One region of the Streptomyces sp. NPDC001401 genome, then DNA from elsewhere that is predicted to be linked to it. Evidence: riboswitches for the same ligand, from Rfam matches in the RefSeq annotation. Region 1 holds a riboswitch; each other region holds the start of a gene.

Region 1 (4,275 bases):
GCGATGGCCCTGGGCGCTGGGATGGACGGTCCCGTTGAGGTCCCCGTCGGTCACGGAGAGCCAGCCGGTCGTGTCGACGAACTCCGTGCGGGGGTCGGCGAGTTCGGCGACGACCGCGGCGATGTCGTCGGCGTGCGTGCCGTTGAACGGGCGCAGCGCGAGGATGCGGGCGTGCGGTGCGGCGGCCCGCAGCCTGGCGAGGTAGGCGCGGTAGGCCGCCCGGAACTCCGCCGCACCGTACGAGGCGTCGTTGGTGCCCTGGTTCACGACGATCGCATCGGCACGGCGGTCCGGGCCGGCCCTGGAGCCCGCGTAGTTCCAGCCGTATGCGTCCGAGGCGGCCGGCACTCCCCCGTTGCCGCTCTGGAGCACTCCCTGCCGCCCGAAGCCGACCTGGGTGAGCGAGGCGTGCAGGGCGTCGGCGACCAGGGTCGGGTAGGCGGTCGTGCCGTCGGCGCAGTCGGAGGTGTTGACGTCGCACAGGGCCATGACGCCTTGAGTGATGGAGTCGCCGTAGAACACCAACTGGGCCGAATGACGGACCCGTTGACCCAGGAACTCCCCTCGAATGCCCCTGACGGCCACGCCCGTCTCCAGCGGCGGCGTCCACCGGTTGACCCGCGAGAAGACGTCCTTGACCGACAACTCGGCGGTGTGCGGACCGCGCCCCGCCGCCGTGATCCCGACGTCGTCGCGGTCGACGGCGAACAGCCGCTTCGGTCCGCCGTCGACCGACACATACACCTGGGCGGGCACGGTCACCGAGGAGACGTCGAACAGGACGTGCACCACGGGGCCAATGAAGCGGAAGCGCAGCCGGGAGCCGGAGTTCACGGTGGTGGCGGCCTCGTCGGTGATGCCCCAGTGCCCCTCGTAGGCGATCCGCCTGTCGTCGGGGCCTACGACGTTCGGCTCTTCGGAGGCGAAGACGGGCTGCCGGGCCTCGCCGAACAGCGCGCCCACGGCCAGCAGCAGAGTCAGCGCCGAGGTCAGGAAGCTACGTCCGCGTCTCACGACGGTGCGTCGGTCGACGCCGGGCACGGGGACCTCCGTAGGCCTTGTCGGACGACGGCGGAGAAAGCGCTTGCATCGCTACGGAGATCACTGTGTCCCAATTCCCCCTCAGTGTCGACACCCCTTCGCCGTCGACACTCCTACGGCGCACGAGTGCACCCGGACACACCGAAGGCCGGACCCGGGGATGGAGGTCCGGCCTTCGGCAGCATGTCAGGCAGGTGGTCGTGGGGGATGTCAGACGACGCCGACGCCCTTCGAGCGGAGGTAGGCGACCGGGTCCACGTCGGAGCCGTAGTCCGGCGTGGTGCGGATCTCGAAGTGCAGGTGCGGGCCGGTCACATTGCCGGTCGCGCCGGAGAGGCCGATCTGCTGGCCCTCGGTCACGGTCTGGCCCGCCGAGACGGAGAGCTGGGACATGTGGCCGTACTGCGCGTAGTAGCCGTCGGCCAGCCTGATGACGACCTGGTTGCCGTACGCGCCGCCCCAGCCGGCGGAGACGACCGTGCCGGCACCGACGGCCTTGAGGGCGGTGCCGGTCGGGACGACGAAGTCGACGCCCGTGTGGTACCCGCTGGACCACATGCTGCCGGCCACGTGGTAGCCGGTGCCGATGGTGGCACCGGTCACCGGGAGCGTGAAGCCGGTGGAGGTGGACTCGGCGGTCCGGGTGGCGGTCGTTTTGTTCGAGGACGAGGACGTCTTCGAGGCGGACGAAGAAGAGGAAGAAGAATGCGACGACTTGGTGGTGCCCGTCGCGGCCTTCCGGCCGATCGTCAGCTTCAGGCCCGGGTGGATCAGCGACGGGTCGTCGCCGACGGCCCGCCGGTTGTCCGAGTAGAGCTTGTGCCAGCCGCCGGAGACATGCTGCTCGTCGGCGATCTTCGAGAGATAGTCGCCGGTCCGCACCGAATAGGTCCGCACACCCGCATTACTGGCGGCGCTCTTCTTCTGGGCCGCCTTCTCGGCGACCGGAAGGGACTGGACGGCCTTTTCCGAAACCGACTGGGAAGCGGACTGAGTTGTGGCGGCATGGGCGCCGGTGGCCCCCATGAGCGGGAGAGCGAGCGCGGCGGAACCGGTTCCGGCGACGGCGATGGAGCGGGTGAAGCGCTGGGGCTTCGGGCGGCGGTGCTTACCCTTCGCGGGCATGACGAATTCCTCTCCGGCGCCTACGAGGTGAGCTGTCGGGTGCGGGCTGGAGATGCCCGGCCGCGCATGCGACGCGGCTTTACCCCTAGCCGTTCCGGAGACCGGAACAGGCGGTTGTACCTGTGGGTCCCCCGCTCCTGCCGTTCACGGGTGAGTTCTGCGGGCACCGGGCGGCGGCAGGATTGGGCGTCCGTCCGGATTGGTGGCGAACGTAAGCGACCAAGACGCAAAGGAACAAGTGACGGTTCCCCGTGAATGCGTTTCTGTTGATCCCTTGAGAGAAAACCCGGTGACCGTGCGTGAATTCCAGGGTGCCTCGCTCACCCAAACGCCCTTGTAAAGCACCCGAATTACGTGAACATGACGCGCCACGCACGGTCACGGATATGACGCTCCTCACGCGCCCTGCCTCAGGAACCCCTATTCCTGAGCGAGTTGGAACGAAGAGGGCTGAAGAATGACCAAAGCACCAATCCAGACAGAAGGCTCAGATGCGCCGTAGCCGGAAAACTGCCGCGTCGAGGTCGCCATGCAACCCGGTGCGCAGTCCGTGATACAGCAATACAGCACCACTGCGAACTTCGCCCGTTTCGAGGCATTCATACGAGCCTGTCGGGTCGAGGCCTCGCAGCCGCAGCGCCGGTACGGGTTCGCCGTGGCTCTGCGCCTGGAGCCAGGCGAGGACGACCGCCTCGTCCCCGCGCACGTACTGCACCGCGCTCAGCCCGCCGCGCGGAGGCCGCAGCCGGTAGAGGTCCCCGCGCTGCACGAGCGGCCGGATCTCCTTGTAGAGCCCCACCCACTCCCCGGCCTCGGCGAGCTCCTCCTCGGTCCACCGGGTGAGGTCCCCGCCGACCCCGAGCACTCCGGCCATGGCGCTCACGAACCGGAAGCGCAGCGAGCTGACCCGCCCGTTGAGCTGGGTGTTCGGACTGTCGGTGACCCAGGCTGCCATCGCGCGCGCGGGATGGATCTGGCTGAAGCCGTGCTGGATGGCGAGCCGGTCGAGCGGGTCGGTGTTGTCGGAGGTCCACACCTGGTCCGTGCGGCTCATGATCCCGAGGTCGATCCGGCCGCCGCCGCCCGAGCAGGATTCGAAGGCGACGCCCGGGTGGGCTGCCCGCAGCCGGTCCAACAGGGAGTAGAGGGCGCGGACATGATCGACCCAGAGGCGCTGCGGGTAGGGCTCGCCGGGCCAGCCCGCGTCGGTGAAGCAGCGGTTGAAGTCCCACTTCACATAGTCGATCGGGGCACTGGAGAGGAGAGCGTCGAGCTGCTCCCAGAGGTACTCCTGGACATCCTCCCGGGCCAGGTTCAGTACGAGCTGGTTACGGAATTCCGTCCGCTTTCGTCCCGGTTGGAACTGCACCCAGTCCGGGTGGGCGCGGTAGAGGTCGCTGTCGGGGTTGACCATCTCGGGCTCGACCCAGATGCCGAATTGCATGCCGAGGGCGTGCACATAGTCCGCGAGAGGCTTGAGGCCGCTCGGGAAGCGGTCCCGGTTGACCGTCCAGTCGCCGAGTCCGGCGCGGTCGCTGGTGCGCTTGCCGAACCAGCCGTCGTCGACCACGAACAGCTCGACGCCGATCGCCGCGGCCCGCCGTGCAAGGGTTCCCTGCTGCTCCTCGGAGATGTCGAACTCCGTGGCCTCCCAGGAGTTGAACAGCACCGGCCGGTCCCGGTCCGCGTCCGGGATGACGTACGCGCGCTGGTAGGCGTGCCAGGCGCGGCTCGCTCCGCCGAAGCCGCCGTCGCTCCACAGACCGGCGAAGACGGGGGTCGTGTACGACTCCCCAGCCTCCAGACGCAGCAGCCCGGAGTCGTCGTAACCGACGCCGCCGGTGATCTGCACGCGCGCGTCCGGGAGTTGCGCCACCGCGATCCGCCAGGAACCCGACCAGCCCAGAGCGCAGCCGTAGACCTCGCCGCGCTCCTCGGTGGCGTCGGTGTCGAGGGCGACCCAGGGCAAGTGCTGGTGTCCGGTGTGGCCGCGGCGGCTGCCGATGATCTTCTCACCGTAGGTGAGAAGCGAGGAGGTAAGCCGGGACTCGGCGGCCCAGCGGCCGTGCAGCTGGGACAGCCGCCACTCCTCGCGCTCGGGCAGCGTCC
Region 2 (4,275 bases), on a different contig from region 1:
GGCGAACACGACGGGTGCGCGCCGGACGACGGCGAGATAGGTGAACAGGCCCACGACGGCGGCGGACGGTCCGGTGTCCAGCACCTGCCCGATCCCGGGCGGCAGGCCCAGCCCGCCCCAGCCCGGACCGAGCGCGATCATCACGCGCACCATGAGGGTGCCGGCGAGTGTGGTCGCGTACGAGATGACGAGCGTTCTGGCCCGGCCGAGGATGAGCTCGGCCAGCGCGAACGCGAGGAACAACTGCGTGATCCCCGCCCACACGGGCAGATCCAGTGCCGGGACGTACAGCGACACCGGCGTGCGCAGCAGGGCCAGCCACAACGGCAGGTCGGCCTTGACGCCGCCGAGCAGCCGCACCACCACGGCGCCGGCCGGCCGCTGCGCCAGCGCATGGAAGAAGATGACACCGAAGGCGGCCAGGAACGCCAGGAACAGTGCGGGCAGCCCACGACGTCCGAGTTGCCGCACCGGATCGACGACGATGCCCTGCCACTCGCCCCGCAGCGTGCGCCCGACGAACGCCGCCACCCGCCACCATGCACCGCGCTGCTGCCCGTGCCCCTGGCCGGCCCGATCGCCCCACAGTCCGCGGGCACGCAGCCGGTCCGCGGCCCCACCTGCGGACCGCTCCCCCTTGCGAAGCAAACTCCCCCGCCTCCCGTCCATCGCCCCACCGGATGGATCGGAATGGGGCGAGGGCGCCCCGACCGAGGCTATGCCCGGCGGCGGGGCTTCCTGCGCTTGGCGCCCTTGGAGACGTCGGAACCGGCCCGCGGGTTGCGCCCCGTCGACTTCCCTGCCGTCTTCCCGGTCGCCTTCCCCGCCGCGGGCTTGCGCCGGGCGCCGGCCGTGTCGCCGGTCCCGCCCTTCGGCTCCGGCGTCGGCGCCTTGCGGCCCCGGGAGCTGTTGACCGTGCGGCCGCGGACGATTCCGATGAAGTCCTCGACCAGGTCCGTGGTCGCATCCTCGGGCCACGCCAGGGCGACGCTCGACTCGGGGCCGTCCACCAGCGGCCGGTACGTGAGGTCCTTGCGGTGGTACAGACGGGCCAGCGACTGGGGGACGACCAGGAGGCCGACACCCGCCGCGACGAGTTCCACGGCGTCCTCGGTGGTGGCGGGGCGCTCGAAGGCGGGCTCGCCCGGCGGCCGGTCCCAGTCGAAGACGTCGTCGAGGGGGTGGAAGAGGACCTCCTCCGAGAGGTCCTCGACGGTCACCTCGTCCGCCGCCGTGATCACGTGGTCCTTGGGGACGACGACGACCGTCGTCTCGGCGTAGAGAGGGATCGCGCTGAAGAACGTACGGTCGACCGGCAGCCGTACGAGTCCCGCGTCGGCGTCACCGGCGCGCAACACGTCGGATGCTTCGGCGGCCGGTACGGCGAGGAGGTTCAGCGGGATGTCGGGCAGGCGCTCGTTCCAGATCCGCACCCACTTGGCGGGCGTCACCCCCGGGACGTACGCAAGCCGGAACGTTGGGGATGCTTCCGAGCCTGTCACCGGGCCAGGTTACCGGCCGTGGTCGGAGGTCTCGAACACGGTCGATACCCTGGACGGCATGAAGTCGCACCAGAGCACCCAGACGATGAAGCCCGCGACCGCGGCGAAGAAGCTGGGTGTGTACCTCGAGGCCACCCCCGCCGAATTCCGGGAGGGTGTCGTCTCGCGAGCCGAGCTCGACGCCTTCCAGGCCGATCCGCCTCAGTGGCTGCGTGAGCTGCGGGCCAAGGGGCCGCACCCCCGTCCGGTGGTCGCGGAGAAGCTGGGCGTCTCCATCTCGGGTCTCGCGCGCGGCGGGATCACGGAGCCGCTGACCACCGAGCAGATCGAGGCCCTGAAGCAGGAGCAGCCCGAGTGGCTGCAGAAGGAGCGGGCCACACAGGCCGAGGTCCGCAAGGAGGCGGCGCGGATCAAGAAGCGGGACGCTGAGCGCTGAGCGCTCCGCGGGCTGCGCCGCTGTGCGGCTCCGCAGCGGGGCCGGGATATGTCGCCTTTCGTCTGCGGCGCCGTCGTGGCCGGCCGCGCCCGCGCGGCGGAGCCGCAGATCGATGCAGCCCCGCGCCCCTTTGGGGCGCTGACGCCGTCCGCCCGCGACAGTCGGTTGCCGTTCGGATCCGTTGCGTGCGCGACGCACGGATCTGACGGTGCATCACGACGAAGGTCACAAAAGCGTATCGGACATTCCGGCCTTCAACCTTCACACGAGCCGCACAAGTTGGCTAGCGTGGCATCAGGCCGCACGAGTTCCTCCGGCGAACCCCGCCGGGACGCGTGGCCTCCGCCGAGTCCGGTGCGCCCCTGTGGCAGCCGGAGCCGGGGACCCAACCGAACGATGGGGTGAATCGGCCCAACTGCCCGACAGGGCAGGGGCCGTAGGGCATGCCTTCCGGAACCGACCGCCCGAACCCGACAGCTAACTCGGTAGGCGGAGTACGGAAGGAGTACGGCTCCCATGGCGCCGGATCGACCATCGCGCACCGGAGGCCTCGGCCTGCCCGGTATGCGCAATTCCGCTCTTGCGACGGCGGCCCTCACCTCGGTGGCGCTGCTGTCGCAGACCGCCGACGCGGTGCCCCTGACGGGGGATGAGGGCCCCAGCCGCGAAGACGTCCGGCAGCGCGTGAGCAGCCTCTACGACCAGGCCGAGAGCGACACCGGCCAGTACAACCTGACCCGCACTCAGGGGTCGGGCCAGCGTGGGCGCGGCACCCCGGCGGGCGGGGGCAGGCGCTCTGATCCCGACCTCGACAACGTCACCAGGCAGTGGTTCGACGCGGCGCGGGCGTCGCTGGGCCCGACGGTCCCGGCGGTACTGCCGTCCGACCGCACGCCGAGCCGCCCGGCCGAGACCCGGCGCGCGCGTCCGGCGGAGCGTGCGGAGGGTCGTGCGGGCCGTGAGCTGGAGGCGGCCGGGCGGCCCGTGCCCGAGCTGCCCGCGGCAGGCGTCCGCCGTCCCGTCGCCGAGCTGACCGCCGGCCACGCGACCGCGCTGCCCGCCGTGCCGGCACCCCGTCAGGAGGCCGTCGCCGCCCTGCCGGCGGCCCCCGAGTCGAAGCAGACCTCGCTGCGGAAGTCCAAGCAGGAGAGCCAACGCAGGATCGCGGCCGCCAGCGAGCTGCTGTACCGGTACACGGCCCAGCAGACCTCCGTCCCGCGCCCGGCCGTCGAGCCTCGACCGGCCGGGAACACCTGGCAGGCGGCCGCACAGCAGAGCTCACCGCTCGCGGCGATCGAGGCCCAGTCTCCGCAGCCCGCCTGGGCCACCACGGCCCAGCAGGCCGTCGTGCAGCCGCTCCAGGGCGGCTGGCAGGACCCCGTGGCACAGGAGCAGGCCCGTCGTGCGGCCGACGAGGCCTGGCGGCTGCAGCAGCCGTCGGTCCTCGACACCGGCGTACCCGCGGCCGAGCAGTGGCGCCCGCAGGAGCAGACGGTTCTCGACACCGGCTTGTCCATGGCCCAGGAGTGGCGCTCGCAGCCGTCGGTGCTCGACACGGGCATACCTGCGGCCCAGGACTGGCGCTCGCAGGAGCTGACCGTCCTCGACACGGGTGTCCCGACCCCGCAGACGCCCACCGGCACCAAGGCCGACCGGGCCGTCGCCTTCGCGCAGGCGCAGATCGGCAGGCCGTGCCTGTGGGGTGCGGTCGGACCGGAGTCGTACGACAATGCCGGTCTCACCCAGGCCGCCTGGAAGGCCGCGGGGGTCGCCCTGCCGCGGTCCACGGCCGAGCAGGCGAGCATCGGCACGGTGATCCCGCTCGCCGAGAGCCGCCCAGGAGACCTGATCTTCTTCCACGACAACTTCAGCCACGTCGGCCTCTACACCGGCAACGGCATGATGATCCACGCGCCCGGCCCGGGCTCGGTGATCCGCGAGGAGTCGATCCACAACGCCGGGGAGGCGGCGATCCGCATCGCGGTCCGGCCTGCGTGAGGTTCAGGAACGTCGGTCCAGCCGTGACACCAGCAGCTCGGTGAACTGCGAGGCCGCCCACGGGAGTCGGCGGCCGAGCATCGTCTGGATCTGCGCCTCGTGCTGCCGGAAGACCGGGTGCTCGACCCGGACGTAGGCGACCGAACTCGTACTGCGGGGCGAGCGCGTCGCAGACCAGGGCGGGGCGGACCGTGAGTCCCTCCAACTGGGCGCGGTCTTCACGGACGTGCTCGGCCTGCCCGCACTATGGCTGCCGCGCTCCTACCCCGGCTGTCTGCAGCACGCCCCCGACGAGCACCTGCTCGCGCCGATCGCCCGCGAGGGCCTGGTCCTCGCGAC
Region 3 (4,275 bases), on a different contig from region 1:
GGCCGGGTCGCCTTCGGCGCACCGCCGTGGAAGCAGCCGAAGCTGCGCCCCGAGTCGCCCTTCGGCCGCGCCTGGTCCCTGTGGGCCCTCAGCTACTACCCGCACCCCTACCGCTACCTGCCGGCCGAGGCCCGCCACTACCTGGTCCGCCGCGTCCTCGGCCCGCTCGGCGCGTGGTGGCTGCGCGACCGTTTCGAGGGGAAGGTGCAGGTCAGCGAGGTCGACCGGATAGTGCGGGCGGACGCGGCCGACGGCAGCCCGAAGCTGACGGTCCGCACGCTCGCGGGCCGTACCCAGGACCTGTCCGCGGACCACGTCATCGCGGCCACCGGATACCGGGTGGACATCGCGGCGATGGACTTCCTCGGCCACGAACTGCGTACGCGTCTGGCGGTGAGCCGCGGCACACCCAAACTGGGCGCGGGATACGTCTCGTCGGTCCCCGGCCTGTACTTCACGGGCCTGCCGGCCGCGGCGTCGTACGGCCCGGTGATGCGCTTCGTGTGCGGCACGGAGTTCGCCTCTCCGAGGCTGGCCGAACACCTGGCGGCAGCGCACGGGTAGGCCGAGCCGGCGGGCCCCTGCCTGGTGATGAAGAGCCCACAAGGATAAGGGAGTTGAGCAAGGGGCGGTGGTGCACTCCGCCGTCGTCCGGTTCGCGATGAGTCGGTGGGGCGTCGTGTCCGTATTCTCTGATCATGGCTGCACCCACCGCATATGCGCTCATCGCCACCGACCTGGACGGCACGCTGCTCCGAGGCGACGACACGCTCTCCGACCGCTCCCTCGCCGCGCTCGCGCGGGCGGCCGGGGCCGGCGCCCGGCACCTGGTCGTCACGGGCCGGCCGGCCCCCAGGGTGCGGCCGCTCCTCGACCAACTGGGCAGCAGGGGGCTCGCGGTGTGCGGACAGGGCGCGCAGGTGTACGACGTCGGCGCGGACCGTCTGCTGTGGTCCGTCACGCTGGACCGGGAGCTGGCCGAGACCGCCCTCGGCAAGATCGAGGCCGAGGTGGGTCAGGTGTACGCGGCTGTCGACCAGGACGGCGTGGAGGGGCTCACGCTCATCGAACCGGGCTACCTCATGCCGCATCCGACGCTGCCGGCCGTACGGGTCGACCGGCGCGACGACCTGTGGTGCGAACCGATCAGCAAGGTGCTGCTGCGCCATCCCGACCTGTCCGACGACGAGTTGGCGGCGACGGCGCGCTCGGTGGTCGGTTCGCTGGCCACCGTCACCATGTCGGGTCCGGGGACCGTCGAACTCCAGCCATGCGGCATCACCAAGGCGACGGGCCTCGCACTGGCCGCCGCACATCTGGGACTTGGTCCGGAGCGGACGATCGCGTTCGGCGACATGCCCAACGACATCCCCATGTTCGACTGGGCCGCCCACGGCGTCGCCATGGCCAACGCCCACCCCGAACTCAAGGCGGTGGCTGACGAGATCACCCTGTCGAACGAGGACGACGGCATCGCCGTCGTCCTCGAGAGACTGTTCCTCGGCCTCGAGGACCTGGAGGACCTCGAGGACATCGAGGGGCTCAAGGGCCTCAAGGGCCTTGAGGAGCTCAGGGAACTGGAAGAGCTCGAGGAACTGGGGGAGTTCGAGGAGCTCTAGTAGGCGCCGTACACGTTGTCGATCGACCCGTACCGCGCGGCGGCGTACTTGCAGGCGGCCGTGATGTTCGCGACGGGGTCGTAGGGGTTGAGCTGCGTGCCGGGCACGTGGTACGCGAGGAACGTCGGGTCGATGACCTGCAGCAGCCCCTTTGACGGGGTGCCGGCGGCCGCGTTCGAGTCCCAGTTGTTGATGGCGGCCGGGTCGCCCGAGGACTCCCGCATGATGTTGCGGTAAATGCCGTTGTACGTCCCGGGGATTCCGTTTTGCGACATGACCTGGAGGGCGGCCCGGATCCAGCCGTCGAGGTTGTCGGTGTAGCCCATCGACTTCGCGGTGACCAGGGTCGGGGTGGCCGCGGACGCGCTGGTCGCCCCGATGAGCGGGAGGGCGAGAACGGCGGCGCCCGTACCGGCGACGGCGAGCTTGCGGGCGAGGCGGGCGTTTCTGGGGCGACGGTGCTGACCTGTTGCAGGCATGGCGGATTCCTCTCCGGCGCCTGCGAGGTGAGCTGTCGGGTTCGGGCGGGGAGATGCCCGGCCGCGCAGCCGTACGGCAACGCGGCTTCACCCCTAGTCGGTCCGGGCGATGCCCGGTCCGGCGACTTACCTGGTTCCCCCGCTCCTGCCGTGCGAGTGCGTTCGTCGATGGGTCGTGCCGGGGCGGCGGCAGGATTCGGCGTCCGCCCGACAGGCCGGGAACGTATGCGAGAGCACATGCCCGGAACAAGTGCCGGGTTCACTGATCATGCCTATTGACCTTGGTCTGAGGCTTATGGGGCACTTGATCCTTTGCGGTTGCCAAGCCTCAACTGGCGTGCGGGGGAAGGGGAAGCGGCAGGCGTCGGGCCGTCGCCGGCCGACCCTGCCGTGTGAGTCAAGTCACCGACATCCGCAAGAGTGGCAAATAGGGCAATGGTCCCAACTGGTGGTCAACCAGCCGACCGTGGAATTCGCTTCACCCAGGTCCGATGGAAGACCGCCTCTCCACCTTCGGTGCAGATCACCTCATTGGAGGCGAAAAAGGACTCCTCGTCGCAGGTGATTTCCGAGCGGGCGCGGATCGTCGTGTCCCAGGCCAGATCGGGGCGGTGCAGACGGATCGACCAGTCCGAGCGGGTGCGGGCCGACAGGGGGTCGGTCTCCTGGATCGTGTACGTCTCCAGCGCGTCCTCGGTGAACTCCAGACCGTCGGGATACACGCGCGTGCCGCCGTAGCGCGGGTCGACCTCCAGGCGCCACTCGCCCTTGGTCACGTCACGCACCACCAGGCGCTCGGGGCGCGGTTCGTCGAGCGTGATCGGACTCCATCCATCAGCGGCCAGGCCGCGGGCCACGTTCATCGGATCGGACTGCTCCGGCTCCTCGAAGGTGATCGCTCTCTCGTCCAACACGCGTGCGCGTACCGGGAGTTCCAGGAAGCTGCCCGCCGGGTCGATGGTGAAGCCCGCCGCCGAGTCGGGCTGCGGCCAGATCCACGGCCAGTACGCGGAGGAGACGGCAAGGCGGATGCGGTGGCCGGGCGGGAAGGCGTGACCGATGCCGTTCAGCTCGAACTCGACGTCCTCGGTGGCGCCCGGCGTCCATGGGACCGCCTGGTGGCGGCCGTGGCGGGCCGACAGGTTCAGTGCTCCTCGGGTGACCAGGGTTGATGAGCCGTCCAGTGCTATGTCACATACCCTCGCGACGACCTGCCCGCTCGGCGCCCCGCACGTCACCCGCAACCGCACCCGGGGCCGCCCCAGCACCCATGTCTCCTCGCCCACCTCGAACTCGAAGCAGGCTGACCTGGCGTTCTCCTCCCGCTGGTCCGGCGGCAGGTCGGCATCGTTCCCGAACGGGAGGAACCGGCCGGCGTCCACGCCCGTGTGCTGCGGGGAGCGGATGAGCACGGGGGCAGTGGAATGTGACATAGCACTGTCCGCCAAGGCATACGAAACCCCCGTCACCCCGGGCGACGGCCAGGCCGACTCCCCCACCCACCGCCCCGGCAGCGTCTCGTACACCGTGGCCGGCGGATGCGAGTCGCTGATGTACGACCGCAGCAGCGGCTCCCGCATCACCCCGGAGTCGATCCCCTTGAGCCAGTGGTCCCACCAGCGCAGGGTCTCCTGGAGGAACCCGATCGCCGGGCCGGGTGGCAGGCCGCGGTCCGGGTACTGGTGCGACCAGGGGCCGATCAGGCCGCGTACCCGGTCGGCGGGCAGGTGCTCGACGAGCCGGAGCACCGTGTCGCGGTACGGGTCGTGCCAGCCGCCCACGGCGAGGACGGCGGCGTCGATCGCGCCGTAGTCCTCGCAGACGCTGCCCTGCCGCCAGTAGTCGTCCCGCGTCTGGTGTGCGAGCCAGGTGTGGACGAAGGGGTCGACGGCCTCCAGCCGCTCCAGCCACATGTCCCGCCAGGCCTTGCCGACGTACAGCGGGTCCGGCGGCCGGCAGACGAAGGCGAGCATTGTTGCCGCCCAGGCGTGCATGTCCACCGCGAGGACGGAACCTCCCATGTAGTGCACGTCGTTGTCATAGCGGTCGTCCGTAGAGCACACGGTGACGATCGCCTTGAGCGGCTCGGGCGCGAGGGCCGCGATCTGGAGGGAGTTGAAGCCGCCCCAGGAGATGCCGAACATGCCCACCTTGCCGTCGCACCAGGGCTGCTCCGC
Region 4 (4,275 bases), on a different contig from region 1:
GCGCGGGGCAGTCTGTGGAGAACACGGCAGTCCGTTGAGAAGTGAACAAGGACGGAAGTCGGGCCGAGGCCGCGGTCCGACTGCCCACCCCGGACGGGACGAAGAACCGCTCCGGAGACGCTTCACGTTGTGGGAAACTGGTCTAGACAACCCTGAGACTCTGAAGGGCAGCATCACATGGCTGAGCGCCGCGTCAACGTCGGCTGGGCCGAGGGCCTCCACGCCCGCCCCGCTTCCATCTTCGTCCGGGCCGCCACGGCCGCAGGTATCCCGGTGACGATCGCCAAGGCCGACGGCAACCCCGTCAACGCGGCCTCCATGCTGGCCGTTCTCGGCCTGGGCGCCCAGGGCGGCGAGGAGATCGTCCTCGCCTCCGAGGCCGAGGGTGCGGACGTCGCCCTCGACCGCCTGGCGAAGCTGGTCTCCGAGGGGCTCGAGGAGCTCCCCGAGACCGTCTGAGCGCCACCCGCACCGAACGGCGGAGCCGCGTCACCTTTTCCGGGTGGCGCGGCTCCGCCGTTTTTCGCCGTACCGCCATTGCGGCTTCGTTCCGACGCCATTACCGCAGGCATAATCAGCACGCCCACCCGGGCATGCGAACGGCGCGCGAGCGGAAATTCCCGGCGCGCCAGAAAAAGAGCAGCGGAAATACTCCTCCGCCGAATATCTCCTCTTTGTATACGGCGCCCGTGTTAATGCCGCAGGCCCGTCATGTTTACGGGATGTTGCGAGTTCCTCACACCGTTTGCCCGCTCCGGGGCGCCGAAGCGCAGCCGGTGCGCCGCGCTCGAGCGCTCGGTGTGCAGCGTCGTGACCGCCCGCGCGCGCTCGCTGTCACCACGGGCCACGGCGTCGACGATCGCGCCGTGCTCCGCCCAGGACTCCACGGGGTTGGCCGGTGCCTCCACGGCGTACATCCAGGCGATCTTGTGCCGCAGCTGGGTCAGCATCGAGGTCAGCGCGGGGCTGCCGGAGGCCTGGGCGAGCGTCTCGTGGAACCAGCCTCCCAGGGAGCGCAGATCCTCGCTGTTGCCCCTCCTGGCCCGCTCCTGGCCCAGTCTGACCAGGCCGCGCAGGACCTTGAGGTGGGCATCGGTGCGCCGCTGGGCGGCCCGGGAGGCGCCGAGCGGCTCCAGGAGCATCCGCATCTCCAGCAGGTCGGCGGCCTCCTGCTCGGTCGGTTCCGCGACGCACGCGCCCGCGTGCCGCCGGGTCACCACGAAGCCCTCGGCCTCCAGGGTGCGCAGCGCCTCGCGGACGGGCACGCGCGAGACGCCGTAGCGGCGCGCGAGGAGTTCCTCGGTGAGCCGGCTGCCGCGCTCGTAGACACCGGCGACGATGTCGTCCCGGATCGCCGTGCACACCGAGTGCGCCGGAATACGCATGACCGACCTCCGACTTAATCCCCGTGAAACGTCGATGATTGACGTGTATCGGTGACTCTATTGCACGGAGCCGGAATTTCCGACGGCGGGCCGGAATCCATGGATATTTTTTGGACAGCAGGGCGACAGAAACGCCAAAAGCCCCGGCCGGGGAGCCGGGGCCTCAGGAGATCTTGCGATCCGTCGTCAGACGTTCACGCCGTGCGAGCGCAGGTAGGCGACGGGGTCGATGTCCGAGCCGTACTCGGGGGTCGTACGGGCCTCGAAGTGCAGGTGCGGTCCGGTGGTGTTGCCGGTCGCGCCCGAGAGGCCTATCTGCTGGCCCGGGGTGACGGTCTGGCCCACCGAGACGCCGATGGACGACAGATGGCCGTACTGGGTGTACGTGCCGTCGTTCATCTTGATCACGATCTGGTTGCCGTAGGCGCCGCCCCAGCCGGTCTCGACGACGGTGCCGGAGCCGACCGCGTGGACGGTCGTGCCGCTCGCGGCGTGGAAGTCGATGCCGGTGTGGCTGCCGGAGGACCACAGGGAGCTGCTGGCCTTGTAGCCCGTCGAGACATACGAGTTGGATATCGGCGCGACGAACATGTTGAGGCGCTTGCGCTCGGCCTCGCGGGCGGCGCGCTCCTTGGCCTCGCGCTCCGCCTTGGCCTTCGCGGCGGCCTTCTCTCGCGCCGCCTCCGCGGCCGCCTTCTTGAGCGCGGCCTCCTCGGCGGCCTGCTTCTGGGCGTCGGCCTGGGCGTCGATCCTGTCGGCGATCGTGTCGCCGATGGTGATGACGGGGGTGAGGCCGGTCTGCTCAGCGGAGGTGTCGGCGGCGAGCGCGGGGGCTGCCAGGGTGCCGATGACGCCGGTGGTGGCGAGGGCCGCGATCCCGGTGGCGCGGGTGGTGTTGCGGTGCATCCGCGTGGGACGGCGGTGCTTCCCGGTGGCGCGCGTGAACGCCATGTAGTGGCTGGTCCTTTCCTTCCCTCTCGCCTACCGGGTTAGCTGACGGGTTCGGAGCAGGAAGGTCTCCTACGGACCCCCTCGCTGCACGCGCGGGCGTCCGATTCACCCCAGGGACTGCGGTGGGTCCCCGGCTCCCCTGGCTCGCGCCGTACGGGGACTCGGCGATGGCTGTCCGGTGCCGCGGATGCGGCGCGGTGCCTGACGGACAGCCCGGACGACGCTAAGCGGGGCCGCTTTCAATCCCCAAACGGATCACGCCTTTTGTAGCGCATGCCACAGGGCAGACAGGCAACCTCTCCCTCAATTCGGACATTAAGGGGCCCTGGTGACTCATCAGTCACCAGGGCCCCTGCGCGCGCGTGCCGCTGACCGAGCCTCTACTCGGCCGTCACGACGCTGACTTCGCCGATCCCGAGGGCTTGGACGGGCTCCTTGATCTCGGCCGCGTCACCGACGAGAACCGTCACCAGACGGTCCACCGGGAAGGCGCTCACGGCCGCCGCGGTGGCCTCCACGGTGCCGGTCGCGGCGAGCTGCTGGTACAGCGTCCCCTGGTAGTCATCCGGCAGGTGCTGCTCGACCTGGTCGGCCAGCGTGCTCGCCACGGCCGCCGCGGTCTCGTACTTGAGCGGCGCCACCCCGACGAGGTTCTGTACGGCGACGTCGCGCTCGGCGTCGGTGAGGCCGCCCTCGGCGAGCGTGCGCAGCACCGTCCACAGGTCCTGCAGCGCCGGGCCGGTGTTCGGGGTGTCGACGGAACCGCTGATCGCGAGCATCGCGGCACCGGAGCCGTCCGGGGCGGACCTGAGGACCTGGCCGAACGCGCGCACACCGTAGGTGTAGCCCTTCTCCTCGCGCAGGACGCGGTCCAGGCGCGAGGTGAGGGTGCCGCCGAGGCAGTACGTGCCGAGCACCTGAGCGGGCCACACGCGGTCGTGCCGGTCGGCGCCGACGCGGCCGATGAGCAGCTGCGTCTGGACGGCTCCGGGACGGTCCACGATGATCACGCGCCCGGTGTCGTCGGCGGTCACCGGCGGCACGGGGCGGGGCTCGGCCGAGGAACCCGTCCAGGCGCCCAGGGTGTCGCCGAGCAGCCCGTCCAGGTCGATGCCGGTGAGGTCGCCGACGACGACGGCGGTGGCCGTGGCGGGCCGGACATGGCGGTCGTAGAAGGCACGTACGGCCGCCGCGTCGATCTTCTCGACCGTCTCCTCGGTGCCCTGGCGCGGGCGCGACATGCGCGAGGTCGCCGGGAACAGCTCCTTGGAGAGCTCCTTGGCGGCGCGGCGCGAGGGGTTGGCCAGCTCGTGCGGGATCTCGTCGAGGCGGTTGCGGACCAGCCGCTCGACCTCGCTGTCGGCGAACGCGGGCGCCCTGAGGGCGTCGGCGAGCAGGCCGAGCGCCTTGGCCAGGCGGGAGGCCGGGACCTCCAGGCTCAGGCGTACGCCCGGGTGGTCGGCGTGCGAGTCGAGGGTGGCGCCGCAGCGCTCCAGCTCGGCGGCGAACTCCTCGGCGGAGTGCTTGTCGGTGCCCTCCGAGAAGGCCCGCGCCATGATCGTGGCGACGCCTTCGAAGCCGGCCGGCTCGGCCTCCAGGGGCGCGTCCAGGAGTACCTCGACGGCGACGACCTGCTGTCCGGGGCGGTGGCAGCGCAGCACGGTCAGGCCGTTGTCGAGCGCGCCGCGCTGCGGGGCCGGGAAGGCCCAGGGCCTGGCCTCGCCCGCCTGGGGCTGCGGGTGGAACTGCATCGTGGCGAGCTCGCTCACTTGGCCGCCTCCTCGTTCTGGTTGGTGGCTTCCACCGTGGCTTCGGACTCGGGGTCTTCGGGGAAGTCCTCGTCCTGGGTGTGCTCCGCGGACTCGGCCGAGAGCGGCTCGTAGACGAGCACCGCGCGGTTGTCGGGCCGCAGGCGGGCCTTGGCGACCTCCTTGACCTC

What was found. Region 1 has a riboswitch for cyclic di-AMP ahead of ACFY10_RS12670 (peptidoglycan DD-metalloendopeptidase family protein). Riboswitches for the same ligand answer to the same signal wherever they lie in the genome.
Region 2: another riboswitch for cyclic di-AMP. It lies ahead of ACFY10_RS36105 (NlpC/P60 family protein); the one in region 1 lies ahead of ACFY10_RS12670 (peptidoglycan DD-metalloendopeptidase family protein).
Region 3: another riboswitch for cyclic di-AMP. It lies ahead of ACFY10_RS38530 (transglycosylase SLT domain-containing protein); the one in region 1 lies ahead of ACFY10_RS12670 (peptidoglycan DD-metalloendopeptidase family protein).
Region 4: another riboswitch for cyclic di-AMP. It lies ahead of ACFY10_RS08585 (M23 family metallopeptidase); the one in region 1 lies ahead of ACFY10_RS12670 (peptidoglycan DD-metalloendopeptidase family protein).

What each region holds. Positions count from the first base shown of each region.
Region 1 is NZ_JBIAWI010000003.1:144,444-148,718, forward strand. Features, by position in the region: gene ACFY10_RS12665 (GDSL-type esterase/lipase family protein) at 1-1,041, opposite strand, end outside; gene ACFY10_RS12670 (peptidoglycan DD-metalloendopeptidase family protein) at 1,252-2,166, opposite strand; cyclic di-AMP (ydaO/yuaA leader) riboswitch at 2,171-2,329, opposite strand; gene ACFY10_RS12675 (alpha-galactosidase) at 2,654-4,275, opposite strand, start outside.
Region 2 is NZ_JBIAWI010000013.1:221,507-225,781, reverse strand. Features, by position in the region: gene ACFY10_RS36120 (hypothetical protein) at 1-648, opposite strand, end outside; gene ACFY10_RS36115 (LysR family transcriptional regulator substrate-binding protein) at 717-1,502, opposite strand; gene ACFY10_RS36110 (DUF5997 family protein) at 1,561-1,938, shown strand; cyclic di-AMP (ydaO/yuaA leader) riboswitch at 2,272-2,446, shown strand; gene ACFY10_RS36105 (NlpC/P60 family protein) at 2,455-3,936, shown strand; gene ACFY10_RS36100 (hypothetical protein) at 3,940-4,158, opposite strand; gene ACFY10_RS36095 (hypothetical protein) at 4,163-4,275, shown strand, end outside.
Region 3 is NZ_JBIAWI010000015.1:179,377-183,651, forward strand. Features, by position in the region: gene ACFY10_RS38520 (FAD-dependent oxidoreductase) at 1-564, shown strand, start outside; gene ACFY10_RS38525 (HAD family hydrolase) at 699-1,619, shown strand; gene ACFY10_RS38530 (transglycosylase SLT domain-containing protein) at 1,616-2,098, opposite strand; cyclic di-AMP (ydaO/yuaA leader) riboswitch at 2,103-2,269, opposite strand; gene ACFY10_RS38535 (CocE/NonD family hydrolase) at 2,551-4,275, opposite strand, start outside.
Region 4 is NZ_JBIAWI010000002.1:193,616-197,890, reverse strand. Features, by position in the region: gene ACFY10_RS08595 (HPr family phosphocarrier protein) at 178-459, shown strand; gene ACFY10_RS08590 (GntR family transcriptional regulator) at 693-1,385, opposite strand; gene ACFY10_RS08585 (M23 family metallopeptidase) at 1,572-2,336, opposite strand; cyclic di-AMP (ydaO/yuaA leader) riboswitch at 2,349-2,513, opposite strand; gene ACFY10_RS08580 (M16 family metallopeptidase) at 2,717-4,105, opposite strand; gene ACFY10_RS08575 (M16 family metallopeptidase) at 4,102-4,275, opposite strand, start outside.